Regions from separate parts of the Streptomyces sp. NPDC051310 genome, predicted to be linked through region 2. Evidence: riboswitches for the same ligand, from Rfam matches in the RefSeq annotation. Region 2 holds a riboswitch; each other region holds the start of a gene.
What was found. A riboswitch is a leader RNA that binds a small molecule or an ion and turns the genes downstream of it on or off. The one in region 2 is predicted to bind cyclic di-AMP.
Positions count from the first base shown of each region.

Region 1: linked by a shared signal. The riboswitch ahead of ACIA79_RS22590 (transglycosylase SLT domain-containing protein) and the one ahead of ACIA79_RS21820 (M23 family metallopeptidase) in region 2 are both predicted to bind cyclic di-AMP.
Region 3: linked by a shared signal. The riboswitch ahead of ACIA79_RS23725 (M23 family metallopeptidase) and the one ahead of ACIA79_RS21820 (M23 family metallopeptidase) in region 2 are both predicted to bind cyclic di-AMP.
Region 4: linked by a shared signal. The riboswitch ahead of ACIA79_RS14780 (peptidoglycan DD-metalloendopeptidase family protein) and the one ahead of ACIA79_RS21820 (M23 family metallopeptidase) in region 2 are both predicted to bind cyclic di-AMP.

Region 1 is NZ_JBITEO010000016.1:4,064-11,471, forward strand. It holds gene ACIA79_RS22565 (nitrate- and nitrite sensing domain-containing protein) at 1-1,978, shown strand, start outside; gene ACIA79_RS22570 (roadblock/LC7 domain-containing protein) at 1,975-2,376, shown strand; gene ACIA79_RS22575 (DUF742 domain-containing protein) at 2,376-2,741, shown strand; gene ACIA79_RS22580 (GTP-binding protein) at 2,728-3,333, shown strand; gene ACIA79_RS22585 (Tm-1-like ATP-binding domain-containing protein) at 3,305-4,579, opposite strand; cyclic di-AMP (ydaO/yuaA leader) riboswitch at 5,029-5,192, shown strand; gene ACIA79_RS22590 (transglycosylase SLT domain-containing protein) at 5,195-5,989, shown strand; gene ACIA79_RS22595 (isopenicillin N synthase family dioxygenase) at 6,168-7,184, opposite strand.
Region 2 is NZ_JBITEO010000015.1:15,100-22,507, reverse strand. It holds gene ACIA79_RS21835 (carboxymuconolactone decarboxylase family protein) at 1-398, shown strand, start outside; tRNA gene ACIA79_RS21830 (tRNA-Met) at 457-530, shown strand; gene ACIA79_RS21825 (PP2C family protein-serine/threonine phosphatase) at 673-1,842, shown strand; cyclic di-AMP (ydaO/yuaA leader) riboswitch at 2,069-2,204, shown strand; gene ACIA79_RS21820 (M23 family metallopeptidase) at 2,216-3,310, shown strand; gene ACIA79_RS21815 (aldo/keto reductase) at 3,657-4,625, shown strand; gene ACIA79_RS21810 (PrsW family intramembrane metalloprotease) at 4,645-5,964, opposite strand; gene trmB (tRNA (guanosine(46)-N7)-methyltransferase TrmB) at 6,009-6,782, opposite strand; gene lhgO (L-2-hydroxyglutarate oxidase) at 7,030-7,408, opposite strand, start outside.
Region 3 is NZ_JBITEO010000017.1:116,062-123,469, reverse strand. It holds gene ACIA79_RS23745 (DUF5998 family protein) at 1-7, opposite strand, end outside; gene ACIA79_RS23740 (GNAT family N-acetyltransferase) at 49-3,003, opposite strand; gene ACIA79_RS23735 (HPr family phosphocarrier protein) at 3,136-3,417, shown strand; gene ACIA79_RS23730 (GntR family transcriptional regulator) at 3,687-4,352, opposite strand; gene ACIA79_RS23725 (M23 family metallopeptidase) at 4,699-5,481, opposite strand; cyclic di-AMP (ydaO/yuaA leader) riboswitch at 5,495-5,658, opposite strand; gene ACIA79_RS23720 (M16 family metallopeptidase) at 5,887-7,254, opposite strand; gene ACIA79_RS23715 (M16 family metallopeptidase) at 7,281-7,408, opposite strand, start outside.
Region 4 is NZ_JBITEO010000008.1:256,498-263,905, forward strand. It holds gene ACIA79_RS14765 (helix-turn-helix domain-containing protein) at 1-480, shown strand, start outside; gene ACIA79_RS14770 (DUF6126 family protein) at 501-620, shown strand; gene ACIA79_RS14775 (tyrosine-protein phosphatase) at 634-1,446, opposite strand; cyclic di-AMP (ydaO/yuaA leader) riboswitch at 2,234-2,391, shown strand; gene ACIA79_RS14780 (peptidoglycan DD-metalloendopeptidase family protein) at 2,396-3,331, shown strand; gene ACIA79_RS14785 (SGNH/GDSL hydrolase family protein) at 3,500-4,294, shown strand; gene ACIA79_RS14790 (MBL fold metallo-hydrolase) at 4,641-5,840, shown strand; gene ACIA79_RS14795 (glycoside hydrolase family 9 protein) at 6,326-7,408, opposite strand, start outside.

The sequences.
Region 1 (7,408 bases), on a different contig from region 2:
CTACACGAACGTCATCGGCCAGATGATCCGGTTCTACCAGGACGAGTTCAGCCACACCGAGGACGCCGAGCTCACGCTGGAGAGCCGGGTCGTGGTCACGATGTACTCGGCGTCGGAGATGCTGGCGCGGCAGGACACGCTCCTGGCGCTGGCCGGGCCGTCCCGGGAGCTGAGCGCGACGCAGTTCTCGGACTTCGTCAACGCGGTCGGCGCCCACCGCTATCTGTACGACACCTGGGTCGTTCCGCAGCTGCCGCCCGCGGAGAGCGAGCTGTACGCGCAGCTCGTCGGCTCGGACGCGTGGCAGACCAAGGTCCGTATCGAGAACACCGTCATGTCCGACCACAAGGACATCGAGTTCGGCGTGCGGCTGCCGCGCGAGGTCACCGGCTGGCGGGCCGCGCAGGCCGTGTGGGGCGCCCGGCTGGACGCGCTGAACACCGCGCGGTCCCAGGGGCTGCTGGCGCGTGCCGACGCGAAGGCCGACGAGCTGGAGTCCGAGGTCACCTGGCTGATCACGGCCAGCGCGGGCGCGCTGCTGCTGGTCGCGGCGGGCGTCGTCGTCATCACGCGCTCGATGCTGCGGCGTCTGCGCCGGCTGCACGAGCGCACGGTGACCATCGCCGAGGAGACCCTGCCGGACGTCGTCGACCGGCTCCAGCGCGGGCTGCCCGTCGACTCCGGCGCCCTGCCCTCGGTCACCGGGAACCGGGACGAAGTCGGGCGGATCAGCGATGCGTTCGCGCGGGTCGTCGCCGTGTCCGTGGACGGCCACCGGCAACTGGCGGCGGAGCGTCACGGTTTCGGGATGTTCGCCGCGGGCATCGCCTCCCGCACCGGCAACCTGGTGAGCCGGCAGCTGACCCTGACCGAGGAGCTGCAGGACACCTTCGGGCACGACGAGACGCTGCTCGCCCGGTTGATGCGGTCCGACCAGCTGACGGTGGGGATGCGGCGGCAGATCGAGAACCTGCTCATCCTCGCGGGTGGGGAGATCCCCGATCCGCACACCGATCCCATGCGCGTCGCCGATCTGCTGCGGGAGGCCGCCGCGGAGGTGGAGGACTTCCGGCGCATCGAGCGGCAGGCACTGGACGAGATCAGCGTGGAACCGCGGGTGATCAGCCAGATCAGCCATCTGCTCGCCGAGCTGCTGGACAACGCGACCCGCTTCTCGCCGCCGCGCTCGAAGGTGGTCATCCGGGCCGAGCTGGTCACCGACGGGCTGTCGGTGGAGATCGAGGACCGGGGGCCCCGGGTCACGCCCGCGGCGTACGAGGAGATGAACGGGCGCCTGCACTCCGCGCCGCCGTACGCCGTCCTCGCCGAGAACGCCCACCGGCTCGGGCTCTTCGTCGTCGGCCACCTCGCCGACCGGCTCGGAGCCACGGTGACGCTGCGCCGGTCGGTCTACGGCGGGACCTCGGCCGTGGTGATCGTCCCGGCCGAGCACCTCGTACCGACCGGGCCCGGGAAGGACCGCGACGGCCGCGGCGCGGCGGGGAGCGGCGGGGAGCGGGAGCCGGTGCGCGCAGCGGTGACACCGCCGTCCGCGCCCGCCTCGGCCGGCGGACCGGCCACCGCGCACGAGACCTCCACCGCTCACGAGCCCGCGCCCGAGGCCGCGCGGGTGCCCGCGCAGCCGGGCCGGGCGGCTCTGCCGCGCCGTGCGGAGGGCAGTGCCGGGCCGGTGCCGCTCGCCGGCGCCGCCGGGCTGCCCGTGCGCCGCACGCAGCAGCGGGCGCAGGACGCTCCGCCGGTACGGCCCGCGGCGCCGGGGGACGGAGGCGGCGCCCGGCCGCCCCTCCCCGAGCGCGTGCCGCAGACCCACATGGTCCGGCAACTGCGCGAGCCTCGCGCACCGGAAGCAACGGTCGCCCCCGACACGGCGACCCCCGAGGAAGTGGCCGACGCCTGGTCGGACTACGAACACGGAACCCAGCAAGTCGAACAAGAGCTCCGACGGGATCAGCCATGACGACACCGAACGACATGATCTACAGCGTCCTGGACAACAACCTGAGCAGGATCGCCGGCATCCAGGGCGCCGTGCTGCTGTCCAACGACGGGATCAAACTCAGCGCCTACCTGCTGGACCGGCCCCAGGCCGAGCGCGTCGCCGCGGCGGCCTCCGGCATCGCGGCCACGATGAAGGCGATCTCCCGGGAGATCGACGGGGGCCGGGTGATCCGCCAGCTGGTGGAGATGGACGACCGGTACCTGTGCATCGTGGGCTGCGGCGAGGGCAGCACCCTCATCGTCGTGACCTCGCGCAAGGCGCGCCTCGGCGAGCTGGGCGGCGAGGCCGTGCGCACCGCGCAGGCGCTGGGCGAGTGGCTGGGGACGCCCGAACGCACCGAGACGTCCACGTCGTAATGGCGGACGAGCCGCCCCGCGCGGGCCGCCGGCGGACGCGGCTGTACGCCCTGACCGACGGCCGTACGGCAGCTCCGCACACCGCCCTGACCATGGACACCACGATCACGGCGGCCGTCGCCGCGGACGCGCGGGGCGGCCTGCCCTCGGAGTGGCAGGCCGTCCTGGCCATGTGTCCGCCGCCCGGCGGGCTGGCGGTCGCGGAGATCGCGGCCCGGATGCGTATGCGCCTGACTCCGACGACGCTCCTCCTCGGCGAGCTCGCGGACCGCGGGCTGATCCACCACCGGCCGCCGCTGGAGGAGTCCGAGACCACCGATGCCCGTCTGCTCATGAGAATCAGGGACAACCTTGCCCGTATCTGACCCCCGGTCCCCGTCCCGGGAAGCGCCGTCCGCGGAAGCGGCCCCCGTCAAGATCCTCGTCGCCGGGGGCTTCGGCGTCGGGAAGACGACACTGGTCGAGACGATCTCGGAGATCGAGCCGCTGCGCACGGAGGAGCGGCTGACGGCCGCGGGCGTCGGCGTCGACGACCTCGACGGCATCGAGTCCAAGGCCGTGACCACGGTGGCGATGGACTTCGGCCGGATCACCCTCACCGACGCCGGTGTGGTCCTCTACCTGTTCGGTACGCCCGGCCAGGAGCGCTTCTGGTTCATGTGGGACGACCTGCTGAACGGCGCGCTCGGAGCGGTCGTGCTCGTGGACACGCGGCGCCTGGACCGCAGCTTCCCGGCCGTCGACTTCTTCGAGAGCCGGGGACTGCCCTTCGTCGTGGGCGCCAACTGCTTCCACGGCGAACAGCCCTACACCGTCGAGGAGATCAGGGCGGCTCTGCGGCTGGGCGACCCGGACACGCCGGTCCTGCTGCTGGACGCCCGGTCACGGGGCGACGTCCGGGACGCGCTGCTGTCGCTGCTCGACCTGCTCATCGCGAAGGCCTCGGCACCTGCCTGACCGGTGCGCCGCTGATCATGCGGTGCAGCAGGTCGGAGGCGGCACGGCCGAACGCCGGGTCGTTGATGTGCGTGTCGATCTCGACGACGTCGACGGCGCTGCCGCGCAGCCCGTCGCGCAGGGCCCCGAACAGCGCTTCGTCCGCGGCCGGGTCGTGGTACGGCCCGCCCGGCTCCCCCAGCGTGGACAGTCCGCGCAGGGGCAGGCACACGGCGGCCGGGCCGGTGGCGGTCCGCAGCTTCGCCGCCACGCGGCGGCCGAGTTCCGCGCACTCCCGCGGCGTCGTGCGCACCACCGTGATGGACGGGTTGTGCACGCGCATGTCCCGGTCGCGCATCCGCGCGGGAACGGTGTCGGCCGGGCCGAACTTCACCATGTCCAGCGCGCCCGGGGCGACCACCTGGGGGATGCCGCGGCGCCCGGCGGCCTGGAGCCGGTCCGGGCCCGCGGTGAGGATGCCGCCGCAGAGGTCGTCGGCGAGCTCGCTGAGCGTGAGGTCGAGGACGCCCGCGAAAAGTCCCTGCCCGGACAGCGTTTCGAGGGTGCGCCCGCCCGCGCCGCTGGCGTGGAACACGAGCACTTCGTAGCCGAGTCCGGTCAGCCGTTCGCGGGCGGCGTCGACGCCGGGGGTCGTCACGCCCGCCATGCTCGCGGCGACGAGGGGGCGGCCGCCGTTTGCACCGGGGCCGGTGGGCAGCGGGGCCCGGCCGGCCGCGGCGAAGCCCTTCGCCATACCCGCGACGGCGTCGGCGGCGTTGGCGAGGATCGGCGCGGAGACGCTGTTGACGCCCGCGATGTCGACCACGCTGTACATCATGGTGATATCCGCGGAGCCGACGTACGGCGAGACGTCGCCCGCGGCCATGGAGGACACCATCACCTTGGGCACGCCGAGCGGCAGCGCGCGCATGGCGCGGGTCGCGATGGACGTGCCGCCGCTGCCGCCGAGGGCGAGCACACCGTGCAGCCGGCCCTCCCCGTGGAGGCGCAGCACGGTCTCGGCGGCGCCCCGGGCCATCGCGGTGACGGCCGCGCCGCGGTCGCCCTGGGCCCGTAACCGCTCCAGGTCGGCGCCGGCCGCCCGCGCCACGTCGGCCCGGGGCACGTCGGCGGGTATGCGGGGGGATCCGGCCACGCCGGTGTCGACGACCACGACGTCCACGTCGTGGCGCAGCAACCGCTCGCGCAGCCATCCGTACTCCAGCCCTTTGGTGTCCAGGGTGCCCACCAGTACGACGATCGCCATGGAGGCAACTGTCCGGGACATGCGGCGGAGCGGCAAGGTGCGTGCGCGGGGAAGATCGCGGTGCGTTCCCCGCCCGGGTCCGCCGCGGCCGGGGCGGGCGGAGCTCCTCGCGGGTGACCGGCCGACCGCTTCCCGTCACCTCGCCGGATCGGGCACCTTTCGCCTGAATGTCCCGATTACGGATGAGTCAGCCATCTTGCTTGGTTTCCCCCGCATGCCAACATAATTGCCCCTTATACACCGGCCGTGATATGACTCACCTCCGAACCCGGCCTCCTGGAGTCCTCCCCCCTCCATTTCCGCTGTTCGGAAAGAAAGTTGAGTTTCCGGGAGGACGCGAACGATGGCGTTCCCGTAACCGGCCGTGCGTAATTCAGGACTTGTTCGGCCGCGTTGCTCTCGCTTACCGTCACGGTCAATCCGGTCGGACCGCCGAATCCTGCCGCCGCCCGGAATCCGCACCCATCCACTGACGTACGGCAGGAGCGGGGGACCCAGGTAAGCCGCCGGCCCGGAAATACGGGACGGCTCGGGGTGAAGTCGCGCGCTGCGCGGCCGGGCATCTCCAGCCCGAACCCGACAGCTCACCTCGCAGGCGACGGAGAGGAATGTCCCATGCCCGCAAAGGGTAAGCACCGCCGCCCCGGCAACCATCCGATCACCCGGCGTCTCGTCGCCGCGGGCACGGGCGGCGCCGCCCTCGCCCTGCCGCTGTTCGGCGCCACCGCGGCCGAGGCCGCGCCGAACACGGCTCCCTCCGCCGTCGTGGAAAAGGCCGTGACCTCGCCCGTCACCTATTCCGTGATCGCCGGTGACACGCTTTCCAAGATCGCCCGGACACACGAGGTGACCGGGGGCTGGAAAAAGCTGTACGAGGACAACCGCAAGGCCGTCGGTGACAATCCGTCCCTCATTCACCCGGGCCTCAAGCTGACGATCGGCGCCAAGCCGAAGCCGAAGAACGAGGCGAAGGCCGCAGTGAAGACCGCGGTGAAGACCACGGCGAAGGCGAAGGCTGTTTCCACCGCCCCGGCGGAGCGGGCCGACCGCTCCACGCGCACCAGCCTCGCCCCGAAGCCCGTGGCGTACGCGGACAATCTCGACGGCTGGATCAAGGAAGCCCTGGCCATCATGGCCGAGCGCGGAATTCCCGGCACGTACGAGGGAATTCACCGCAACATCATGCGTGAGTCCTCGGGCAACCCGCTGGCCATCAACAACTGGGACTCCAACGCCGCGGCCGGAACTCCGTCCAAGGGCCTCCTCCAGGTCATCGACCCCACGTTCCGCGCCTACCACGTGCCCGGGACGTCCACCGACCCGTACGACCCGGTCGCCAACATCACCGCCGCCTGCAACTACGCCGCCGCCAGGTACGGCTCCATCGACAACGTGAACGGCCCCTACTGACGGGCGCCGTCACTCCCGTCGGGGGCCGGTCCGGGGAACTCACCCCGGACCGGCCCCTTTTGGCGCGTGCGGCGGCCACGCCGACCGGTCCGCGTGCCGCCGTGGACGGCGACGGCCATGAGCGGTGCTGCTCCGGCTCCGTGCAGGCTCCGGCGGGGCGCCCTCCCGCGTCCCGGGGTCAGCCGGCCACGAGTTCGGGGTGGTGACGGCGCGCCACCTCGGGGTGGGCCCGCACCCAGCCCTTGAGTTCGTTGCGGCCGTACTCGGCGTGCAGCGGGTTGTCGAGGTCCTGCGCGACGCCCGGCGCGTGCTCCAGGTAGGCGCCGGGCACGGTCCTGATCACCGCGTCGAGCCGCGGGTTGTAGAAGAACGGCACCGAGAACCGCTCCACCGCACCGGGTGGGCTGACGACCCGGTGGTCCGTCGCGGACAGGTAGCCCTCGGTGGCTATCTCCAGCAGCTCGCCGAGGTTGACGACGAAGGCGCCCGGCAGGGGCGGTACGGCGATGTAGCCGTCTCCCGACCGGACTTGGAGACCGCCCACCTCGTCCTGCAGCAGCAGGGTCAGGAACCCGTAGTCCTTGTGCGCGCCGACGCCCTGGCCGGCGCCCGAGGGGGCCGATCCGGGGTAGCGGATCAGCTTGGTGTGCAGGTGCGGACGGTCGGCGAAGTCCTTGTCGAAGAAGTCCCCGGGCGCACCCAGGGAGGCGAGCAGCTCCCGCAGCAGCCGGTGGGCCACCGCGGCCAGCCGGTCCTGCCAGGCGAGCACGACGGAGCGCAGCTCGGGCAGCGCGGCGGGCCACTGGTTGGGGCCCTCCAGCCACAGGTACGGCGGGTCGCCGGGGCCGATGGGGGGCGCCGGCCGCTCCGCACCCACGTCGAGCTGGTCGCGCCAGTCCGACCGGCCGCCGGTGAGTTCGTGGCCCACGCGGGTGTAGCCGCGGAAGTGGGGCGAGCGCAGGTTGGCGATCGCCAGCCGGTCGGCCTCGGGCAGGGCGAAGAACGCCCTCGTCACGGCCAGGACGCGCTCGGTCTCGGCCGGGCTCACGCCGTGTCCGGTGAGGTGGAAGAACCCGACGTCGCGTGCCGCCTCGTGCAGATCGCGACGGAATGCCGCCCGGGTGAGCGGATCGTCGGCCCGGGACAGATCGATGACGGGGAGGCTGGTGGGCAAGGCAGCGGGCATGGACGGCATGGTGGCCTTCCGTTTCTGGTCTGACGAGGGCCCTGCTCCCTGGGATGGCGGGATCGCGGCGTGCGGAAAGCGGTCGACAGGGGTGAGCCGTGCGTCGTCGGGCGTCCGCGGCAGGGCCGGGTGGAGAGGTGACGGGGTGATCAGGCCTGGGGCGGACAGCCCATGGTCGTGACGCGCGCGTAGTCCACGTGCCGGCGCATCACGAGAAGAGTCACGCGGCGATC
Region 2 (7,408 bases):
AGGCCCTGATCGGATTCGACACCGCCGCCCGCGAGGGCCTCGACCCCACCCTGGTGGAGCTCGTCCAGATCCGGTCCTCGCAGCTCAACGGCTGTGCGTACTGCCTGCACATGCACACCCGCGACGCCCGCAAGGCCGGTGAGAGCGAGGAGCGGCTGCACATGGTCGCCGTCTGGGAGGACGCCGCGCACTTCTTCACCGAGCGCGAGCGGGCGGCCCTCGCGCTGACCGAGGCCGTCACGCTGGTCGCGTCGTCCGGGGTGCCGGACGACGTCTACGCGCGCGCTGCGGCCCACTTCGCGCAGGAGGAGCTGGCGCGGCTCCTGGCCCTCATCCTCACGATCAACACCTGGAACCGGATCGCCCTCAGCACGGCCAAGATCCCGGGCGCCGCGTAGCGCCCGGCGGTCCGTGGTGATGATCTCCGCTCCGATGGCGTAAGGTGGTGTTCACCGACGCGGGGTGGAGCAGCTCGGTAGCTCGCTGGGCTCATAACCCAGAGGTCGCAGGTTCAAATCCTGTCCCCGCTACTGATCGACGAAGACCCGGTGCCTTGCGCACCGGGTCTTCGTCGTTCCCGGGCCGAGTGCGCTCGCCCGGTCGGCCGATGGCGTACGGCGGTGCGGCGCGGCTCCGGACGGCGTGCGCGGGCCCCGCCTACCGTCCGTAGCCGTGGGCGACAACGGCGGCACCGGGGGTACCGGCACGAGGGGCGCGACCGCGGACTCCACCTGGGTGCGCAACCCCCGGCGGGCACGGGTGCGCCGCTTCCTCCGGGCGGTCCCCGCCCTCATGATCGTCGGCGGGATCGGGTACGACCTGGCCACGCCGCCCGCGTTCACCGCCGTGCCGCTGTTCGCCGCCGCCCCGCTCGTCGCCGCGCCCTTCTTCACCGCGCGTACGACCCTGGTGGCGGGGCTCGCCGCCGTCCTGGCCGTCGTCGGGCCGCGGCTCCACAGCGGCGTGCTGCACGAGGCCCCGGCGATCACCGAGACCGTCACCCTGATCACGGTCTCGGGGCTCGCGCTGCTCATCAACCGGGTCGTCCGGCGCAGCGGTGAGCGGCTCGCCTCCGCCCGCGGCATCGCCGAGACCGCGCAGCGGGCGGTGCTGCCCACGCCGGCCGAGCGGATCGGCGGACTGCGCGTGGCGGCGCGGTACGAGGCGGCGCAGGCGGACGCGTTCATCGGCGGCGACCTGTTCGCCGTGCAGGACACGCCCTACGGGGTGCGGCTGGTGGTCGGGGACGTACGGGGGAAGGGCATGGGCGCGGTCGAGGCGGTGGCGGTCGTGCTGGGGGCCTTCCGGGAGGCGGCAGAGCAGGAGAGCTCCCTGGAGGGCGTGACGCAGCGGCTGGAGCGGGCGCTCGCCCGGGAGGGCACGCGGCGGGACGGGCTGGACGCCTTCGAGGGGTTCACCACCGCCGTCCTGGCCGAGGTGCCGCGCGGCGAGGGGGTGGTGCGCATGGTCAACCGCGGCCACCCGGACCCGCTGCTGCTGTACGCCGGCGGGAGCCTGGAGCCGCTGGAGCCGGCCGAGCCGGCGCTGCCGCTGGGCATGGCCGACCTGGGGGCCTGGCCCGACCGCGCGGAGCAGGTGCCGTACCCGCCCGGAGCGACGCTCCTCTTCTACACGGACGGGCTGTCGGAGGCGAGGGACGCCACCGGTGCCTTCTACGACCCGGCCGTGGGGCTGGCGGGGCGGGACTTCGAGGGGCCGGAGGAGCTGCTGGACGCGCTCGTCGAGGACGTACGGCGGCACACCGGCGGCGGGGCCACCGACGACCTGGCCCTGCTGGCCGTGAACAGGCCGTCGGCGCACGCCGCCGAGCACCGAGCGTGACCGGTGCATACCGCTCCGCAAAGCATTTGACGTGGAGTCGGAAAGTGTGATGAGGCGCGCGGGGCCTGAGGGGCCGTCAAGTTGCCGCATCTGCCCGCCTGTGGGGCGGTACGTCCGGCCGGTGGAAGTTAATGATCAGTAGGAACAGCTTGGAAACGCGGCCCCGCGTCTATTAACGTTCGATAACGCAGCGCGGTCGTCCCAGCCGACGCAAGAGCGACGGCACCGTGCGCGCGCGCCGAATTCCGCATGGGAACCGGGGAACCACCACTTGGGGTGAATCGGGCCGCATCGCCGGCCCGTAGGAGACCTTCCTGCTCCGAACCCGTCAGCTAACCCGGTAGGCGAGAAGGAAGGAAAGGAGTGCGCCCCCGTGGCGTCCAACAGGCCTGCCCCCGAAGCGCCGTCGGCTCCCTCGGCCCCCTCGGCTCCCTACGCCGCCGCTTCGTTCGGTTCCGGTGCTCCCGCGGACGGTCCGTGGGAGGAGTGGAACCCGACCGAGGACACCGTCCGTCCGGTCCGGGGCCGCCACCGGGTCGTCAAGCAGCGCGGCGGGCTGGCCCGCAGCTCCACCGTCCTCGGCGTGGGCGTGATCGCGGCGGTCGGCGCGGGCGGCATGGCCACCGCGCAGGACAAGCCCCCGGTCTCGATATCCCTGCCCGACCTGCCGGGCGCGATCGCCGACAGCCTGCCGGACGCCGAGTCCATGCCCGGTATCGGCACCCTGATGTCCGACGACGGCGACACCCCGGGCGACGCTCCCGTGAACGCGGCGCCGCTCACCGCCGCCTCCCTCACCGCCGGCGACGGCACCGGTGACCAGGCCGACAGCGGAGCGAACGCCGGCGAGGCGCTGCGCGCCCGCATCCTCCAGCAGGCCGAGCAGCAGCAGGCGTCCGCCGACGCCGCGGCGAAGGCCGCGGCCGAGAAGGCAGCCGCCGAGCAGGCCGCCACCGCGGCCAAGGCCCAGCAGACCGCCGCGGAGAAGGAAGCCGCCGAAGCGCAGGCGAAGGCCGAGGCCGAAGCCGCCGCCAAGGCGGAGGCCGAGCGGCTGGCGAAGCTCGCCGCGAGCTACGCGCTGCCGACCTCCTCGTACACGATCACCTCGACCTACGGCCAGGCCGGCTCGATGTGGTCCTCCGGCTACCACACCGGGCTCGACCTCGCGGCCCCGACGGGTACGCCGGCCAAGGCCGTGCACGGCGGCACCGTCAAGTCGGCCGGCTGGTCCGGTTCGTACGGCTACCGGATCGTCCTGGAGCTCGAGGACGGCACCGAGGTCTGGTACTGCCACCTCTCCTCCATGACGGTCGGCGCCGGCCAGAAGGTCGCCACCGGCGAGACGATCGGCCGTGTCGGCGCCACCGGCAACGTGACCGGTCCGCACCTGCACCTGGAAGTGCACACCGCGAGCGGCGAAGGCATCGACCCGCTGGCATGGCTGCGCGGCAAGGGCCTGACCGTCTGATGCCGACCGCGTCGGCGCGGCAGCTCGTTGCGCGGGGCCCAGCTGCCAGGGAGCTCGTGGCGCGGGAACGGCCCGGCCGGGCGCTGTCCGGCCGGGGAGCTTCCGCGCGGACACCCTGCCCGCGGACACCTTCCCCGCGGGCGCCGTCCGCAGAGGCGCCGTCCGCGCGGGCATCGGGAGGCCGAGGCTCCGTGGAGCCGGCCGTCCGCGAAGACCCCGGCAGTCCTGGCGGTGCACCCCCCGACGCCAGGGCTGCCGGCTGCCCCTGTGCCGCTGCGGCAGACTGCCCGCGTCCGGGCGTGCGACGGCCGGAATAGCCGCCTCCTCGAGGGGCGTTGAGCCACGCATGACCTCACTCCGCACGCTGGGCACCTCCGACCTCCACGTCTTCCCCCTCGGGCTCGGAGGTAACGTCTTCGGCTGGACCGCGGACGCCGCGCAGTCCTTCGCCGTCCTCGACGCCTACACGGCCGCCGGCGGCAACTTCATCGACACCGCCGACACGTACTCGTCCTGGGCCCCGGGCCACCAGGGCGGCGAGTCCGAAACGGTCATCGGCGACTGGCTGGCCGCCCGCGCGAACCGGTCCGACGTCCTCATCGCCACCAAGGTCGGCTCCCACCCTCGGTACAAGGGTCTCGCCGCGTCGAACATCAAGGCGGCGGCCGAGGAGTCCCTGCGCCGGCTGCGCACCGACTACATCGACCTCTACTACACGCACTACGACGACCCGAGCGTGCCGGTCGAGGAGTTCGTCCCCGCGCTGGACCAGCTCGTCAGGGACGGCAAGGTCCGTGCCATCGCCGCGTCCAACATCTCCGCCGAGCGGCTCCAGGAGGCCCTGGACTTCTCCGCCCGCGAGGGCCTCGCCTCGTACGTCGCGCTCCAGCCGCACTACAGCCTCGTCTCCCGCGACACCTACGAGGGACCGCTGAGGGACACCGCCGAGCGGGCGGGTCTGTCCGCCGTGCCCTACTGGGCGCTCGCCTCCGGGTTCCTCACCGGCAAGTACCGTCCGGGCGCGGACGTCGACAGCGCCCGGGCCGCGGGCGCGGGCAAGCACCTGGAGACCGCACGCGGCCGTGCGGTGCTCGCCGCCCTGGACGCCGTCGCCGAGGGGCGCGGCGTCGAGGTCGCGACGGTGGCCCTGGCGTGGCTGCTCGCACGGCCGACCGTCGCCGCGCCGCTCGCCTCCGCGCGCACCGCCGAGCAGCTGCCCCCGCTGCTCGCGGTCGCCGGCGTGGAGCTGACGCAGGAGGAGCTGGCCGCGCTCACCGACGCCTCCGCCACGGAGGAGCCCGCCGGCAGCCTTTAGGGACCGGGACCGGGACCGGCTACGACCGGTACGGGTTGTAGCCCGCGTAGTCCCGGTGCGGAGGCGGTGTCCACACCCGGCCCGTCGCCCGCGCCGCGTACGTGAGGGCCGGGCCGGCCACCTCCTTGCGCTGCCACAGGTGGTACAGCAGTTCCTGCTCACGGGCCGCGAAGTCCGGGTCGGCCGCCCCCCGGCGGGCCCGGTGCCGCAGGAACGCCAGCGACGTCGCGAACGACTCGTACTCGCCCACCGCGCGGGCCGCCGGCGAGCCGAAGGAGCGTGCCGCGTACGACCGGGCCAGGCCGCGCGCCCGCATCGAGGACAGCGCGAGCGGCTCGGCGGGCGAGATCCAGCCCGCCGCCGCGTACGCGGGCAGCTCGCCGGATATGGTGCGCAGCTCCCGCTGGCGCGTCCAGATCGCCAGCCAGGTCAGCAGCCCGAACGCGGGCACCATGAACGCCCCGTACACCGCGTAGAACCCCCACGGGCCCAGGGCCGCCGAGCCGTTCCACAGCGCGTGCACGCCCATCGCCAGCACCAGCCCGAGCAGCGGCAGCACGGCGCGGCGGACACGCTTGCGGCGCGCGGTGAGCGCCGCGATGCCGCACCCGATCCCCGTCAGGACGGTGAACAGCGGATGCGCGAAGGGCGACATCACGATCCGTACGAAGAAGGTCGCCGCGGTGACGGACGCGAAGCCCGACGTCCCGATCTCCTGGTCCTCACCGAAGGCGTTGCCCAGGTACAGGATGTTCTCGGTGAAGGCGAAGCCGGTCGCGGTGAAGCCGGCGACGACCACCCCGTCGACGATCCCGCCGAAGTCCCGCCGGCGGAAGAGGAAGAGCAGCAGCACGCCCGCCGCCTTGGCGCTCTCCTCCACGACCGGGGCTATGACGGTCGCCCCGAGCGTGTCCGCCGCCGAGGGGTCGGCGGTGGCGGTGGCTATCCACCGGTGCGCGAAGGTGTTCGCGATGATCGCGACGAGCGCGGCGGCGCAGGCGCCCCAGGAGAAGGCGAAGATCAGGTTCCGCCATGGGCCCGGGTCCACCCGGTCCAGCCAGCGGAACGCCCCCAGCAGCAGCGGCACGGGCAGCATGGCGAGCCCGAGGCCCACGAGGAACCCCTCGGTGCCGGTCTGCTCCCGCACCAGTGCGAGGATCACCAGCCCGCACAGCGCGAGCAGGGTGGACACCGTGCCCAGCCGCACCACCCGGCTGCGCCACAGCCGCCGGGGCCGGTAGCGGTGCCGGGCGCGCTCCGGCACGGCATCGAACGCCGGGTCGCTGCGGTACGCCGGGACGGGCGGCTGCGGTGCGGGGCGCGGGAACGAGTGGGTCACACCATGACACTAACGAGGACCACTGACAGCACGCGACGGGATGGTCACGCTCGGGACAGGCGCCGGAACAGCAGGTCGTGCACCACGTGCCCCTTGTCCAGGCCCTGGCCCTCGAACCGGGTCAGCGGCCGGAACGCGGGCCGTGGCGCGTATCCGCCGTCGGGCTGGGTGTTCTCGAAGTCGGGGTGGGCGCTCAGCACGTCCAGCATCTGCTCGGCGTACGGCTCCCAGTCGGTCGCGCAGTGCAGGACCGCCCCGGGCTTCATGCGGGACGCGACCAGGGTCAGGAACTCGGGCTGGATCAGCCGCCGCTTGTGGTGCCGCTTCTTGGGCCAGGGGTCCGGGAAGTAGACGCGGACGCCGTCGAGGGCGTCGGGCGCCAGCATCTCGCGCAGCAGGATGATCGCGTCACCGTTGGCCACCCGTACGTTCGTCAGGCCGGTTTTGTCCGCGAGCGCCAGGAGGTTGCCCTGGCCCGGCGTGTGCACGTCGACCGCGAGGATGCCGGTCCCCGGGTCGTCGGCGGCCATCTGCGCGGTGGCCTCGCCCATCCCGAAGCCGATCTCCAGCACGACCGGAAGCCCGCCGAACATCTCGTCCGTGTCGAGGACGCGCTGCCCGTCGATGTCCAGCCCCCAGCTGCCCCACAGCCGCCGCAGGGCGTCGGCCTGCCCGGGGGTGACGCGGCTGCGCCGGGGCTGGAAGCTGCGGATCCGCCGCTCGAAGTGCGACCCGGCGGGGTCGGGCGCGGGGCCCTCGGGGAAGCGGGGCGCACCCTTGGGCCGGTGGGACGCGGCGGTTTCTCGGATCTCAGACACAATGCCCCGATTCTACGGCCCCCGGCCCGCGCGGCGGCAGGCCCGACGGCGGAGCCGAAAACTGCTCCGGGGGCGGAGCCGAGCGCTCCGGGGGCGGTGCCAGGCCCGCGCACCGGCAGGGCCAAGCCCGCGCAGCGGCGGGTTCGAGGACCGCACGGCGGCGGGTTCGAGAGCCGCGGCGGCAGGTTCCAGGCCCGCGCGGCGGGCGGCCGTCAGGACCGCCGCGGCGGTGTCCCGCCCGGCCGCTCTACTCCAGGTGCGCCAGCGCCCGCCGGGCCACCTCGCGGCCGATCGGCAGGGAGGCGGTCGCCGCCGGGGACGGGGCGTTCAGGACGTGGACGGTGCGCGGCGCCTCGTGGATCAGGAAGTCGTCGACCAGCGTGCCGTCGCGCAGGACGGCCTGGGCGCGCACGCCCGCCGGGGCGCGGTGCAGGTCGCGCGCCTCGACGGCGGGGAGCAGGCGCCGCACCGCCTCCGTGAAGGCGCGCTTGGAGGCGGACCGGTGCAGCTCGCCGGCCCCGTAGCGCCAGTGGCGGCGGGCGATCCGCCAGGACCCCGGCCACGTCAGGGTGCCGGCCAGCTCGCGCGGGTGGACCGTGGACCAGCCGTACCCCTCGCGGGCCAGC
Region 3 (7,408 bases), on a different contig from region 2:
TCGCCATGGGCTCCATCCTACGGGGCCGGTCGGCCCGGCCCGTCCCCCTCAGTAGCTGGGGAGCCGTCGTGGCCCGAGGTCGGTGCGGGCGGGGGGCGGGGCGAGGCGGACGGTGGCGCCGAGGACGGACAGGCCACGCGGGGCGACGACCACCGGTTCCAGGCCGATGGCGACGATCTCGGGGTGGTCGTCGACCAGCCGGGACACCCGCAGGAGCAGCTCCTCCAGGGCGGAGGTGTCGACGGGGTCGGAGCCGCGCCAGCCGAAGAGCAGCGGCGCGGTGCGGATGGAGCGGATCTGCTCGGCGACGTCCCGCTCGGTGGCCGGGACGAGCCGGTGCGCGGTGTCGCCGAGCAGCTCGGAGGGGGCACCGGCGAGGCCGAACGACAGGACGGCGCCGACGGCGGGGTCGAGGGCGGCGCGCACGACGGTGTCCACGCCGCGCGGCGCCATGGGCTGGACGACGGGCTGGAGCTCCTCGGGCTTGCCGAGCGTGTGGGTCAGCTCGGCGTACGCGGTGCGCAGCTGCTCCTCGGTGGCGAGGTCGAGGCGTACGCCGCCGAGGTCGGGGCGGTGGCGCAGGTGCGGCGCGGTGGTCTTCAGGGCGACGGGGTAGCCGAGGTGCCCGGCGGCGCGGACGGCGGCGTCGGGCGTGGGAGCGGCGAGGGCGGGGCGTACGTCGATGCCGTACCGGCGGAGCAGCTCGCCGGTGGCGGCGGAGTCGAGGGTGACGCCCCGCTCCCCCACGCCGTCGCCCTCGCCGAGCGCCCGCTCGATCTGGGCGGCCGCCCCGGCCTCGTCGATGCCCTCGTAGTGCGGCACGCGGCCCGGCTCGGCCGCCTGCCGCCGCCACTGCGCGTACCGCACGGCCTCGGCTAGCGCCCGGGCGGCCCGCTCGGCGGCGGGGTACGCGGGGATGCGGCTCTCCCGGGGGCCGGGGGTGACGCCGGCTTCCGGGGCGGAATCGGCGGGTGCCGCCGGGGCGGGGGCGGCGGGTGCCGCCGGTCCGGTGCGTGCGGGGTGCGGGGTTCCGGTGGGCGCGGTGGGTGCGGGGTCCGCGGCTCCCGCGGACGCGGGGTGCGGGGTTCCGGCGGGCGCGGGGTGCGGGGTTCCGGGGCCGGGGGGCGGGGGCGCCGTGCTGGTGGCGGCGGCCAGGGCGTCGGCGAGGGCGCCCATCTCGACATGGACCACCAGGACGGGCTTCGCGGGCGCCGTGGCGGATGCGGCCCGCAGGGCGGCGGCCAGTACCTCGCCGTCGCCCGACTCGGTCACCCCGTTGTCGCCGACCCAGGGGATGGCGGTCACCACGACCGCGTCGCACGCGTCGTCCCGCAGGGCCTCGGAGAGCGCGGCGCGGAAGTCCTGCGGCGTGGCGGCGGTCGTCAGGTCACGCGGCCGGAGGGGCCGCAGCCCCTCGGTGAGGCACGCGTCGTACGTGAGCAGGCCGAGCGACTCGGAGTTGCCGAGGATCGCCACGCGCGGCCCGGCGGGGAGCGGCTGCCCGGCGAGCAGCAGGCCCGCGTCGACGAGCTCGGTGACGGTGTCGACGCGGATGACGCCCGCCTGCCGCAGCAGGGCGGAGACCGTGGCGTACGGGATGCGGGTGACCGGCACCGCGTGGCCCGGCGGGGCGCTGCCGTCGTGGCGGGCGCCCTGCACCACGACCACGGGCTTGACGGCCGCCGTGCGGCGGGCGAGGCGTGTGAACTTGCGCGGGTTGCCGATCGATTCGAGGTACATCAGGGCGACGTCCGTGTCGGGGTCGTCGTACCAGTACTGCAGGATGTCGTTGCCCGAGACATCGGCGCGGTTGCCCGCGGAGACGAAGGACGACAGGCCCGCGCCGCGCCGGTGGAGTCCGGAGAGCAGCGCGATGCCGATCGCGCCGGACTGGGTGAACAGCCCGATGCGGCCCTGCGCCGGCGGGTGCGGCGCGAGGGACGCGTTCAGCCGCACGCCGGACGCGGTGTTGATGACGCCGAAGGCGTTCGGGCCGATGACGCGCATGCCGTACGAGCGGGCCCGGCGCACCAGTTCCCGCTGGCGCTCCCGTCCCGCGGCGCCCTGTTCGGCGTATCCGGCGGAGAGGACGACCAGCCCCTGGACACCGTGCTCGCCGCAGTCGGCGAGGACCTCCGGCACCCGCTCGGCCGGTACGGCGACGATCGCGAGGTCGACGGGTTCGCCGATCTCGCCGACGGAACGGAAGGCCGGGACACCGTCCATCTCGCTGCGGCCCTCCGGCAGGGCGCCGTTCACGGCGTAGGTGCGGCCGGTGTACCCGGCGTCGAGGAGGTTGCGCAGGACCGTGCGGCCGACCCCGCCCGGGGTGCGGCCGGCGCCGATGACGGCGACCGAGCCGGGGGCGAGGAGCCGCTGCACGGACCGGGCCTCGGCGCGCTGCTCGCGGGCGCGCTGCACGGCCAGGGAGCGGTCGGTGGGCTCCAGGTCGAGGTGGAGGCGTACGGCGCCGTCCTCGAAGCTGCGCTTCTGGGTGTACCCGGCGTCGGTGAAGACCTTGATCATCTTGGAGTTGGCGGGCAGCACCTCGGCCGCGAAGCGCCGGATGTCCCGCTCGCGCGCGACGGCCGCGATGTGCTCCAGGAGCGCGGAGGCGACGCCGCGCCCCTGGTGGGCGTCCTGGACGAGGAAGGCGACCTCGGCCTCGTCGGCGGGTGCGCTCGCGGGGTGCCCCCGGTCGTCGATCCGGTCGTAGCGGACGGTGGCGATGAAGTCGTCGCCGACGGTGGCCGCCAGGCCCACCCGGTCCACGTAGTCGTGGTGGGTGAAGCGGTGCACGTCCTTGGCGGAGAGGCGGGGGTAGGGTGCGAAAAACCGGTAGTACTTCGACTCGTCGGAGACCTGCTCGTAGAAGCTGACCAGGCGTTCCGCGTCATCGGGAGTGATCGGCCTGATGCGGGCGGTGCCGCCGTCGCGCAGCACGACGTCGGCCTCCCAGTGGTCGGGGTACGCATGGTCCGGCTGATCCGACGGGGTCCGCATGGGGCCCAGCGTACGGTGAGGCACACCGGTCGCGGAGGTGCTGTGGACAGGGCCCGTCGATCAGGTTCGCGCACACCCCGGACAACATGAGAGAGTGGTCTAGACAACCCCCTGAACTCGAAGGGCAACACCATGGCTGAGCGCCGCGTCAACGTCGGCTGGGCCGAGGGCCTGCACGCCCGCCCCGCCTCCATCTTCGTCCGTGCCGCCACGGCCTCCGGCGTTCCCGTCACGATCGCCAAGGCCGGCGGCAACCCGGTGAACGCCGCCTCGATGCTCGCGGTGCTCGGCCTGGGCGCGCAGGGCGGCGAGGAGATCGTGCTCGCTTCGGACGCGGAGGGCGCGGACACCGCCCTGGACCGTCTGGCGAAGCTCGTCGCCGAAGGTCTCGAAGAGCTCCCCGAGACCGTCTGACCTTTCCGGGCCTCCGGGCCGGACCCTTCCGGGACCGGCCTTCCGGGACCGTTCCCGGTTACCGAGACCGGTTCCCGGTACCGGGATCCGTTCCCGGTTCCGGGTATGGTCCCGGTTTCCGGACGCCGAGCGGCGGAGCCGCATCGCCATGGAATTCGATTCCGGGCCGGTACGGCTCCGCCGTTTTCGTTGTGCGGACGTGAATGACAGGGCTGGACAGGAAAATCCACGCCCGCGGGAAATGCTCTTCTTTGTATACGGCCCCGCTGTTAATTGCGGGCGCTCGCCGTGTTTACGTGATGTTGCGAAGTCCTCACACGCAGCCGGTGCGCCTCGCGGGACCGCTCCGCGTGCAGCGCGGTGAGCGCCCTGGCCCGGTCCGCGTCGCCGCGCGCCACGGCGTCGACGATCGCGCCGTGCTCGGCCCACTCCTCCACCGGCCGCGCGGACTCCTCAACCGCGTACATCCAGGCGATCTTGTGCCGCAGCTGGGTCAGCAGGGCGGTCAGTCCGGGGCTGCCGGAGGCCTGGGCGAGGGTCTCGTGGAACCAGCCGCCGAGCGAGCGCAGGTCCTCGCCCCGCCCCCGGCGCGCGCGCTCCTGACCGAGCCTGACCAGGCCCCGCAGCACCTTGAGGTGTGCCTCGGTGCGCCGCTGGGCGGCGCGTGCCGCGCCGAGCGGCTCCAGCAGGGCACGGATCTCCAGCAGGTCGGCCGCCTCCTGCTCGGTCGGCTCGGCGACGCACGCCCCGACATGGCGGCGCGTGGTGACGAAGCCCTCCGACTCCAGGGTGCGCAGGGCCTCGCGGACGGGGACGCGGGAGACGCCGTAGCGGCGTGCCAGCTGCTCCTCGGTGAGCCGGCTGCCGCGCTCGAAGACCCCGGAGACGATGTCGTCGCGGATAGCCGTGCATACCGAGTGCGCGGGAATGCGCATACCGAACCTCCGACTGGATCCGCGCGGAACGATGAGCGCCGACGATTTTGACGAGTGTTCAGTGACTCTATTGCAGCAGGCCTGCGTTTCCGATGGCCGTCCGGAATTCATGGATATCTTTTGGCCAGGATCGGCCGGGATCGGCCGGGACCAACGGTGATCACCTCTGATCGGCAGGCATCGGTCGGCCGGAGACCTGCCGGGATCCGCCGGGATCCGCCGGCACCGCGCAGGAGGCGACGCGGACGGCGCCGCGCCGAGCGGCCCGTGCACGCCGAAAGGCCCCTGCTCGCGGGGAGCGAGCCGGGGCCGGCGGACGCCCGGGCGGGGGTCCCGGGCGTCGGGGTCAGACGTTGACGCCGTGGGAGCGCAGGTACGCGACCGGGTCGATGTCGGAGCCGTAGTCGGCGCTCGTGCGGGCCTCGAAGTGGAGGTGCGGGCCGGAGGAGTTGCCGGTCGAGCCGGAGATGCCTATCTGCTGGCCCGGCATGACGCGCTGGCCCACGGAGACACTGACGGAGGAGAGGTGGCCGTACTGGGTGTACGTGCCGTCCTCCATCCGGATCACGACGTTGTTGCCGTACGCGCCGCCCCAGCCGGCCTCGACGACGGTGCCCAGGCCCACGGAGACGACCTCGCTGCCGTAGGCGGCGTGGAAGTCGATGCCGGTGTGACTGCCGGAGGACCACATGGCGCCGCCCGCCCCGTAGGAGGTGCTGACGTACGAGCCGGCGACCGGGAGCGTGAAGGAGTTGAGCCGCTTGCGCTCGGCCTCGCGGGCGGCGCGCTCCTCGGCGTCACGGGCCGCCTTGGCGCGGGCTTCCGCCTTGCGCTTGGCCTCGGCCTCCGCCTGGGCCTGGGCCTGGGCGAGGGCGGCGGCCTCCTCGGCCTCCCGCTCCTGGGCCTCGGCCTGGGCGTCGACGCGGTCGGCGATCGTGTCGGTGATGACCGCCTGGTTGAGGCCGGTGTCCTCGAGAGCGCGGGTGTCCGTGTCGGCGGCGAGCGCCGGGGAAGCGAGGGTTCCGATCACGCCGGTGGTGGCGAGGGCCGCGACGCCGGCGGCGTGGGCGCTCTTGCGGCTCAGACGGCTCGGGGCACGGTGCTTCCCGGTGGCACGGGTGAACGCCATGAAGTGGCTGGTCCTTTCCTTCCTTCTCGCCTACCGGGTTAGCTGACGGGTTCGGAGCAGGAAGGTCTCCTACGGGCCCCTCCGCACGGATGCGAAGGCGTCCGATTCACCCCAGGGACTGCGTGGGTCCCCGGCTCCCCGGGCTCGCGCCCGGTGGGGATTCGGCGATGGCTGTCCGGTGCCGCGGGTGCGGCGGGTACAGCGGGCGGACAGCGCATCAGACGCTAAGCGGCCGATCTTTCAATCACCAAACGAACACGCTTTTTTGTAGCGCACGCCACAGGGCAGACACGTAACCTCCCCAATAAAACGGACATACAGCGGGGAGACAGGGGAACCCCGGCATCCGATCGGATACCGGGGTTCCGCGCACCGGGCGGGCGGCGGTCGCCGACCGGCTGTCAATCAGCCGGAGACGACGGACACTTCGCCGATGCCGAGCGCCTCGACGGGCTCCTTGATCTGCGCGGCGTCGCCGACGAGCACGGTGACGAGACGGTCCACCGGGAAGGCGCTGACGACGGCGGCGGTGGCCTCCACGGTCCCGGTCTCGGCCAGACGGGCGTACAACTGCGCCTGGAAGTCGTCCGGGAGGTGCTGCTCGACCTGGTCGGCGAGGGTGCCCGCGACGGAGGCCGCCGTCTCGTACTTCAGCGGGGCGACGCCCACCAGGTTCTGCACGGCCGTCTCGCGCTCGGCGTCGGTCAGACCCTCGGCGGCGAGGGTGCGCAGCACCTGCCACAGGTCGCCCAGCGCCGGGCCCGTGGTGGGCGTGTCGACGGATCCGCTGATGGCCAGCATCGCGGCGCCGTTGCCCTCGGGGCCGGAACGCAGTACCTGGCCGAAGGCCCGCACGCCGTAGGTGTAGCCCTTCTCCTCGCGCAGGACGCGGTCGAGCCGGGAGGTGAGGGTGCCGCCCAGGCAGTACGTGCCGAGGACCTGCGCGGGCCACACGCGGTCGTGCCGGTCGGGGCCGATGCGGCCGATCAGCAGCTGCGTCTGCACGGCCCCGGGCCGGTCGACGATGACGACGCGGCCCGTGTCGTCGGCGGTGACCGGCGGGACGGGGCGGGGCGCGGCGGTGTCGCCCGTCCAGGCGCCCAGGGTGTCGGCGAGCACGGCGTCGAGGTCGACGCCCGTCAGGTCGCCCACGACGACCGCGGTGGCCGTGGCGGGCCGGACGTGCGCCTCGTAGAAGGCCCGTACGGCCGCGGCGTCGATCCGCGCCACCGTCTCCTCGGTGCCCTGGCGGGGGCGGGACATGCGCGAGGTGGCCGGGAAGAGCTCCTTGGAGAGCTGCATGGCGGCGCGGCGGGCCGGGTTGGCGACCTCGTGCGGGATCTCGTCGAGCCGGTTGCGCACCAGGCGCTCGACCTCGCTGTCGGCGAAGGCGGGGGCGCGCAGCGCCTCGGCGACCAGTCCGAGGGCCTTGGCCAGCCGGGAGACCGGCACCTCCAGGGAGACCCGGACGCCGGGGTGGTCGGCGTGCGCGTCGAGCGTGGCGCCGCAGCGCTCCAGCTCGGCGGCGAACTCCTCCGCCGAGTACTTGTCGGTGCCCTCGGACAGGGCCCGCGACATGATCGTGGCGACTCCGTCGAGGCCCTCCGGCTCGGCCTCCAGCGGAGCGGCGAGGGAGATGTCGACGGCCACGACCTGCTGGCCGGGACGGTGGCAGCGCAGCACCGTCAGGCCGTTGTCGAGGGTGCCGCGCTCGGGGGCCGGGAAGGCCCAGGGCTTGGGCGTGCCCGCCTGGGGTCGGGGGTGGAACTCCATGGACGTCAGGGACACAGCGGCGTCGCTCACTGGTCGGCTCCCTCTTCCTGCTCGCTGCGGTCTGCGGTGACGGGCTCGTAGACCAGTACGGCCCGGTTGTCCGGGCGCAGCCGGGCCTTGGCGACCGCCTGCACCTCCTCTGCGGTGACGTCCA
Region 4 (7,408 bases), on a different contig from region 2:
TCCCGGCTGGAGACCGGGCGCCGCCAGCCGTCCCTGCCGATGCTCCTCGCGCTCGCCCGTATCTACGGTACGACCGTGTCCGAGCTCCTCGGCGAGGCGGCGCCGGAGCGTGACCCGATCGTCCGTGCCGGGCGCCCCGAGCCCGTCGAGGCCGACGGGTGGACCTACCACCAGGCGGGCGGCCCCGGCCGGGCCATGCAGGCCCTGCGCGTCCAGGTGCCGTACGCGAGCCGGGGCGACGACCTCGTCCGCGTCCACCCGGGCGAGGAGTGGCTGTACGTCCTCCAGGGGCGGGTGCGGCTCGTCCTCGGCGACGCGGTGCACGTCCTCGATCCCGGCGACAGCGCCCACTTCGACTCGCTGACCCCGCACCGGATCACCGCGGCCGCGGGCCGCGGGGCCGAGCTGCTCTTCGTCCACACCCTCCTGCAGAGCGCCGCCGCCGACCTGTGCCTCGGCGGCTCCGCACCCCGTCGCTGACCCCGTGCAGAAAGGCCGCCATGTCGTCCCAGGAGTGGAAGTTCCCCCGAGGTCTCGTCGTCCGGCTCTTCGCCTATCTGGTGGCGGGCCACCTCTTCGCGGCGTTCCTGTACCTGCTCTTCGGGCTCGGGGCCGGCTGAGGGCCGGGCCCGGTCAGCCCTCGTCGAGGAGGCGCTCGCGCAGCTTCTCGCGGGTCGCCGCGGTCAGGCCGAGGCCCTCGGCGAGGTACCGGTCGGTCGTGCCCCAGGTCTCCTCGATCGTGGCGAACGCCGCCGACAGGTACGCGAGCCGGGCCTCGAACAGCGGGCTGAGCAGCTCCATCACCTCGGGCGACATACCGGCGGAGGACGTGTCGCTGCGGTGCACCTTGTAGCGCCGGTGCGGTTCGTTGGACTTGAGGTAGTCCTCCTCGATCGCCTCGCGCTCCACGCCGACCGCCAGCAGGGCCACCGCTATCGACAGCCCGGCCCGGTCCTTGCCGGCCGCGCAGTGCAGCAGCGCGGGCACGCTGTCCTCCGCGAGGGCGTGCAGCACCCGGCTGTGCTCGGCGGTGCGGTGCTTGATGATCGTGCGGTACGAGGCGGTCATGCGCGCCGCCGCCTTGCCGTCCGCGAGGATCTCGCGCAGCTGGTCGATGTCGCCGTCGCGGACCATGCGCCAGAACTCGGCGCCGTCGGCCGGGTCGGACAGCGGGATGTTCACGTTCCGCACACCGGGGAGCGCGACGTCGGCGCCTTCCAGCTTCTGGTCGGCGGTGTTGCGGAAATCGAAGATCGTGTGCAGCCCGAGCGAGCTCAGGAACGCCGCGTCCTCGCTCGTCGCGTGCGCCAGGTGCCCGCTGCGGTAGAGCCTGCCGTGCCGGACGCGGCGGCCGTCGACCGTCGGCAGCCCACCCACGTCGCGGAAGTTGCGCACTCCCGACAGTTCGGGCTCGGTCGACGGGACCTGCGGCAGCTGCTGCGTCACGGGGGCTCCTCCGCGTCTCACGCCGGCGCCGGCCGCCGACGATGTCGCGATCCGACGATACGACATAGGTATCCCCGGGCAATGATCCGTGGGCGGCGGACGCTGCGACCGCGGTGCGGGCACCCGCGCGCCGCCGCCGGGCGACCGGTACCGGGCCCGTCCGCTCCCCGGATCCGTCCGGCGGCCCCCGGCACGCGGGGTGACCGCACGCCATGAGGCGCGCGACGGGATGTATGCGTATGACCCGTTTGCTCCTGATCATGACGTACACGCTTTTTGGGTGACATGTTCCGTATCGGCCGCCCGCGGGGCGCCCCCGGGCAGTCCTCAGGTGTCTACCCTGTGCCGCCCTCGGGCCTCTGCCCCGTGCCGCTCCCGCCTCGCCCCGGTCCGGTGCCGGCTCCGTGTGGGTACGAATGCCGGTAAATCGGACAGCGTGTCGCTGTTCTGTCCGGATTCACCATGGTTTGCCTCTCGTGGCACATCCATGAAAGGCGGCTTGTGTCCGTATTGAGCTGTTCGGGATAACGTGCCCCGATAGCAAGGGAGATGGGCCGCGCCACGTGAGCAGCGTCATAAAGGTGACGGTCCGTGGCCGCGCGCCGTTCCCAAATTCCTTGCGGGAAGCGGAAATTCATGATCCGTAATCCACGGAACGTGACCGGCAATTCCGCCCGGCGCCAGGGAAATGAATGGCCCGCGGAAAACAGCGGCTTGTTCGGCCCGGCCCTGCTGTCCTACGGTCACGGCAATCCGGCCGGACCGCCGAATCCTGCCACCGGCCCGGAATTCGCACCCACCCACGCGTGGCAGGAGCGGGGGAACCAGGTAGTACGCCGATCCCGGATGGACGGGACCGGCTCGGGGTGAAGTCGCGTCGACCACGCGGCCGGGCATCTCCAGCCCGAACCCGACAGCTCACCTCGCAGGCGCCGGAGAGGAATTCGCCATGCCCGCGAAGGGTAAGCACCGCCGTCCCAAGTCCAGCCCGATCACGCGTGGTTTCGTCGCTGCCGGAACCGGTGGCGCCGCCATCGCCATCCCGCTGCTCGGCGCCACCGGTGCGCACGCCGCGGAGAGCAGCGCCGCGCCGGCAACCGCTCCGCAGCAGGTCGTCGCCGCCGCGCAGACCGCCAAGGCCGCGCCGCGCACGTACACCGTGGTCGCCGGCGACTACCTCGCCAAGATCGCCCACAACAAGAACGTCAAGGGCGGCTGGCACAAGCTCTACAAGGACAACCGCGAGGTCATCGGTGACGACCCGTCGCTGATCCTCCCGGGCATGAAGCTCACCCTCGGCGCCAAGGGCACGCCGGCGAAGGGCGCCCCGGCCAAGGCCGCCCCGGCGAAGCCGAAGGCCGACGCCGACCGCGGGGAGGCCCGCGCCTCCCGCTCCGTCGTCAAGGCCGAGGCCCCGGCCCCGGCCCCGGCGCCGGCCCCGGCCTCGGCGCCGGAGTCGGCCGCCCCGCAGACCACCGGCTCCGGGTTCACCGCGCCGGTCGACGCAGGCATCACCACTCCCTACCGCGCCTCCGGCTCCATGTGGTCCTCCGGCTACCACACCGGCGTCGACTTCGCGGCGTCCTCCGGCAGCACCGTCAAGGCCGTCGGTCCGGGCAGCGTCGTCTCGGCCGGCTGGAGCGGCGCCTACGGCAACGAGGTCGTCATCAAGCACGACGACGGCAGCTACTCGCAGTACGCCCACCTCTCCTCGCTCTCCGTCTCCGCCGGCCAGAGCGTGAGCGGCGGCCAGCAGATCGGCCTGTCCGGCTCCACGGGCAACTCCACCGGCCCGCACCTGCACTTCGAGATCCGGACCAGCCCCAGCTACGGCTCGGACATCGACCCGATCGCGTACCTGCGCCAGCACGGCGTCTCCATCTGACGCACCGCCGGATTCCTCCGGTCACGACCCCCGCCCGGCACCGCACCCGCGGTGCCGGGCGGCGGTGTATTCCGAGTTGGTCCAATCTTGACCGGTGGCGAATCTCACCCCGCGTCAACCCCTCCTTACGGTCGCGTAGCTCACACCCGGAAGGAAAGATGTGGTGCCGTGGCAGACGATTCGATTTTCAGAGACAGTGACGCATTCGGGTCGTACGTGGCGATCGGTGACAGCTTCACCGAGGGCGTCGGGGACCCCGGGCCCGACGGGAGGTACGTCGGCTGGGCCGACCGCCTCGCGGTGCTGCTCGCCGACCGGCTTCCGGATCCGGACGACTTCCGGTACGCGAACCTCGCCGTACGCGGCCGGCTCCTCGACCAGATCGTCGAGGAGCAGGTGCCGCGGGCCAAGGAACTCGCCCCCGACCTGGTGACCTTCTGCGCGGGGGGCAACGACATCATCCGGCCGGGCAGCGACCCGGACGACGTCGCGGAGCGCTTCGAGCGCGCCGTCGCCGACCTCACCTCGGTGGTCGGCACCGTTCTGGTGACCACGGGCTTCGACACCCGCGGGGTGCCGGTGCTGCGGCATCTGCGCGGCAAGATCGCCACCTACAACGGTCACGTCCGCGCCGTCGCCGACCGGTACGGCTGCCCCGTGCTGGACCTGTGGTCCCTCAGGACCGTGCAGGACAAGCGGGCTTGGGACGCCGACCGCCTGCACCTCTCCGCCGAGGGCCACACCCGCGTCGCCCTCCGGGCCGGCCAGGTGCTGGGCCTGGCAGTGCCCGCGGACCCGGACCAGCCGTGGCCGCCCCTGCCGCCCCGGGGCACGCTCGAGGTGCGCCGCGACGACATCAACTGGGCCCGTGAGTACCTGGTCCCGTGGATCGGGCGCCGACTGCGCGGCGAGTCCTCCGGGGACCACATCTCGGCGAAGCGGCCGGACCTGCTGCCGCTCTGACCCGCGGCGGCGGGTGCGGCTGCGGCGCCGGCCGTGACCGGATGCTCGCGGTGCGCCGGGTGTCGCGTACGGCCCTCCCGCGGCTCGGGCGGCGCCGTCGCCCCGGCCCGGCGCCCCGACCCCGCCCGGAGCTCCCGGTTCGGCACGACGCCTTGCCCGGCACGACGCCTTGCCCGGCACGATGTCGCGGGCGGCACGACTCGCGGGCGGCGGGGCTCCCGGCGCGGCACGGCGTCGCGGGCGGCGGCTCTTCACGCTCGGCGGGGCTTCGCGCCCGGCGGGGCCCGGCTCCGGCGCTGTCGGACCCCCCGCCCATAATGGGAGGACCCGAGTCCCTGGAGGTGCTGTGACCGGCGCTGACTCCACGCATCCGCTCCGCTCCCGGCTGCGCTCGCCGCGGCCCGCCGCCTTCGGCGCGGACCCGACGGGGGCGCGAATGGAGCGCATCCGCCGCTCGCCGCACTTCGCGGACGGGGTGTTCCAGAACCCCGTGAGCGCGCGGCACACACCCTCCGGCTCGGCCGTCGAGTTCGCCCGGACCTACTTCGAGCGGGAGGCGCGCCGGCGTCGCACCCCCGCCGGGACCATCCCCGTCCACCCCACCACGGTCGCGGACCTGGCCCGTCCGCCCGCGTCCGGGCTGCGGCTCACCTGGACCGGACACTCCAGCGTGCTCGCCGAGATCGACGGGCGCCGGGTGCTCTTCGACCCGGTGTGGGGCGAGCGGTGCTCACCCTTCCCCTTCGCCGGGCCCAAGCGGCTGCACCCGGTGCCGCTGCCGATCGCCGCGCTCGGTCCGGTGGACGTGGTCGTGATCTCCCACGACCACTACGACCACCTCGACCTGCCGACCGTCCGGGCCCTGGCCTCCACCGACACCCTCTTCGCGGTGCCGCTCGGGGTCGGCGCCCACCTGGAGCACTGGGGCGTCCCCGCCTCCCGCCTGCGCGAGCTCGACTGGCACGAGTCCACGGAGGTCGGCGGCATACGGCTCACCGCGACGCCGGCCCGCCACTTCTGCGGGCGCGGCCTGCGCAACGGGCAGCACACGCTGTGGGCGTCCTGGGCGGTGGCCGGACCGGAGCACCGCATCTACCACAGCGGCGACACCGGGTACTTCGAGGGCTTCCGGGACATCGGCGCCGAGCACGGCCCGTTCGACGCCACCATGATCCAGATCGGGGCGTACAGCGCGTACTGGCCGGACATCCACATGACCCCGGCCGAGGGCATGCGGGCCCACCTCGACCTCCAGGGCGGCAGCCCCGCCGGGGTGATGCTGCCGATCCACTGGGGCACCTTCAACCTGGCTCCGCACGCCTGGGCCGAGCCAGGGGAGTGGACGAGGTACGAGGCCGAGGAGGCCGGGCAGGCGGTGGCGTTCCCTCGTCCCGGCCAGCCGTTCGAGCCAGGCGGGAAGCTGCCCTCTGACGCCTGGTGGCGCGGGGTGTCCCATCCGATCGCTCACCCGTGGCGCCGGCCCCAGCCGGTCGAGGGTCCTGCCGGGGCACCCAGGCATGATCTCGACCTTGCGGGTGATCGGTGACGGGGAGCGAGGACGAGCGGGCCAGGGGTGTGGCCCTGCTGGTTCGCCCTCGAGTGAGGAGCGTGCCCGTGCGGTAGGTGCTCTGGACGGCCCGCCCCGGCGGGAGCCTGCTGTGGATGCCCAACGGTTCGTGTCCTTGCCGACCGGAGCGGATCGTCCCCGGTTGCCGTCCGAACACGCAACATGGAGGCCTGATCCCGCACCCCGAAGGAGCTTCACCGGTTCGCCGGCGGGGCTCCTTCATCGGCTTACCCGGTTGCAGCTGGATCGTCGAGCCTGTTCAGCGTCCGCTGAAGGTGCCCGACTCGGCGGGGCCGACGGCCGTCGCGGGTGGTGCCGTTGCGGTTGGTCCGACGAGGGTGGCCGCCACGGCCGCCGGTCCGGCGAGGGGTCGGCGCATGGACATCTCCTCGTGAGCGGGGCCTGTGGTGGCGGGGCGTCGGCCGGACCCGGACGGGGTGCCCGTCCGGGCCCGGCCGGTCGGGTCAGGCACAGACGCTGGCGTTGAGCGTGAAGGCCGTGGGAGAGGGAGTCGAGCCGGTATGGGTTCCCTGGACTCCGAAACTCACGGTCGCGCCGGGGGCGATCGTCCGGTTCCAGTCCTTGTTGCGGGCGCTGACGGTGGTACCGCTCTGGGTCACGGTGGCGTTCCACGAGCTCGTGACGCGCTGGCCGACCGGGTAGGTCCAGGCCAGCTGCCATCCGTCCACGGCCGTCGGACCTGTGTTCTTGACGGTGACGTTCGCGGTGAAGCCGGTGCTCCAGACGTTGCTCACCGCATAGGTCACCGCGCAGGAAGCGGTGGGCGGTTCGCCGCCGGCGGAGGTCCGCTCGGCGGCGTAGGCGGCGAGCCAGGCCAGTGGAGCGTTCCAGTTGACCGCCACCTCGTTGGTCGAGTACGAGTCGATGTGGTCGATGTAGCAGGCCGCGGGGGCGCAGCCGCGCAGCCTCTCCTCGGCCACCGGGTCCTGGAGCGCGCTGTTGGGCCCGCCCGCGAGCGAACCTGCGGGCGGGTGGGGCAGCGAGGCGTCCAGCTGGTGTGCCCAGAAGCGGTGATGCTGGTTCTGCGAGGACGTTTCGCCGTGGCCGGTGACGTAGGACAGGCCCAGGGCGTTGCGCCCCAGCAGGTAGTCCATGGTCTCCAGAGCACCGGCGCGATAGCGCGGGTCGCCCGTCAGCTCCCCGGCGACGGCCATGACGATGGCGTCGTTGGCGACCGCACCGTTCGATCCCCAGAAGTAGCCGTCCGCGGGGACGGGCACGGCGTACCCCTGGGCAGCCATCCTGGACAGGTAACCGTCGGCCGCGGCGGTCACCGAGGTGCGGACCCGGGCCGTGTCGGCGGCGGGCAGCCCGTTCGGGACGGTGGCCAGGACGAGCCGGCCGAGGGCGGCGGTGTCCGCCCAGCCGAATCCGTACGGGCTGAAGGCGTCGGCGGAGGTGTGCCAGGACGAGGAGGTGACCGCGTCCCGGTAGGCGCTCTCGCCGGTCGCCGCGTACAGCTCGGCCGCGGCCCAGTAGAACTCGTCGGTGACCCGCGTGTCTCCGTAGGCCCCACCGCCGGTGTT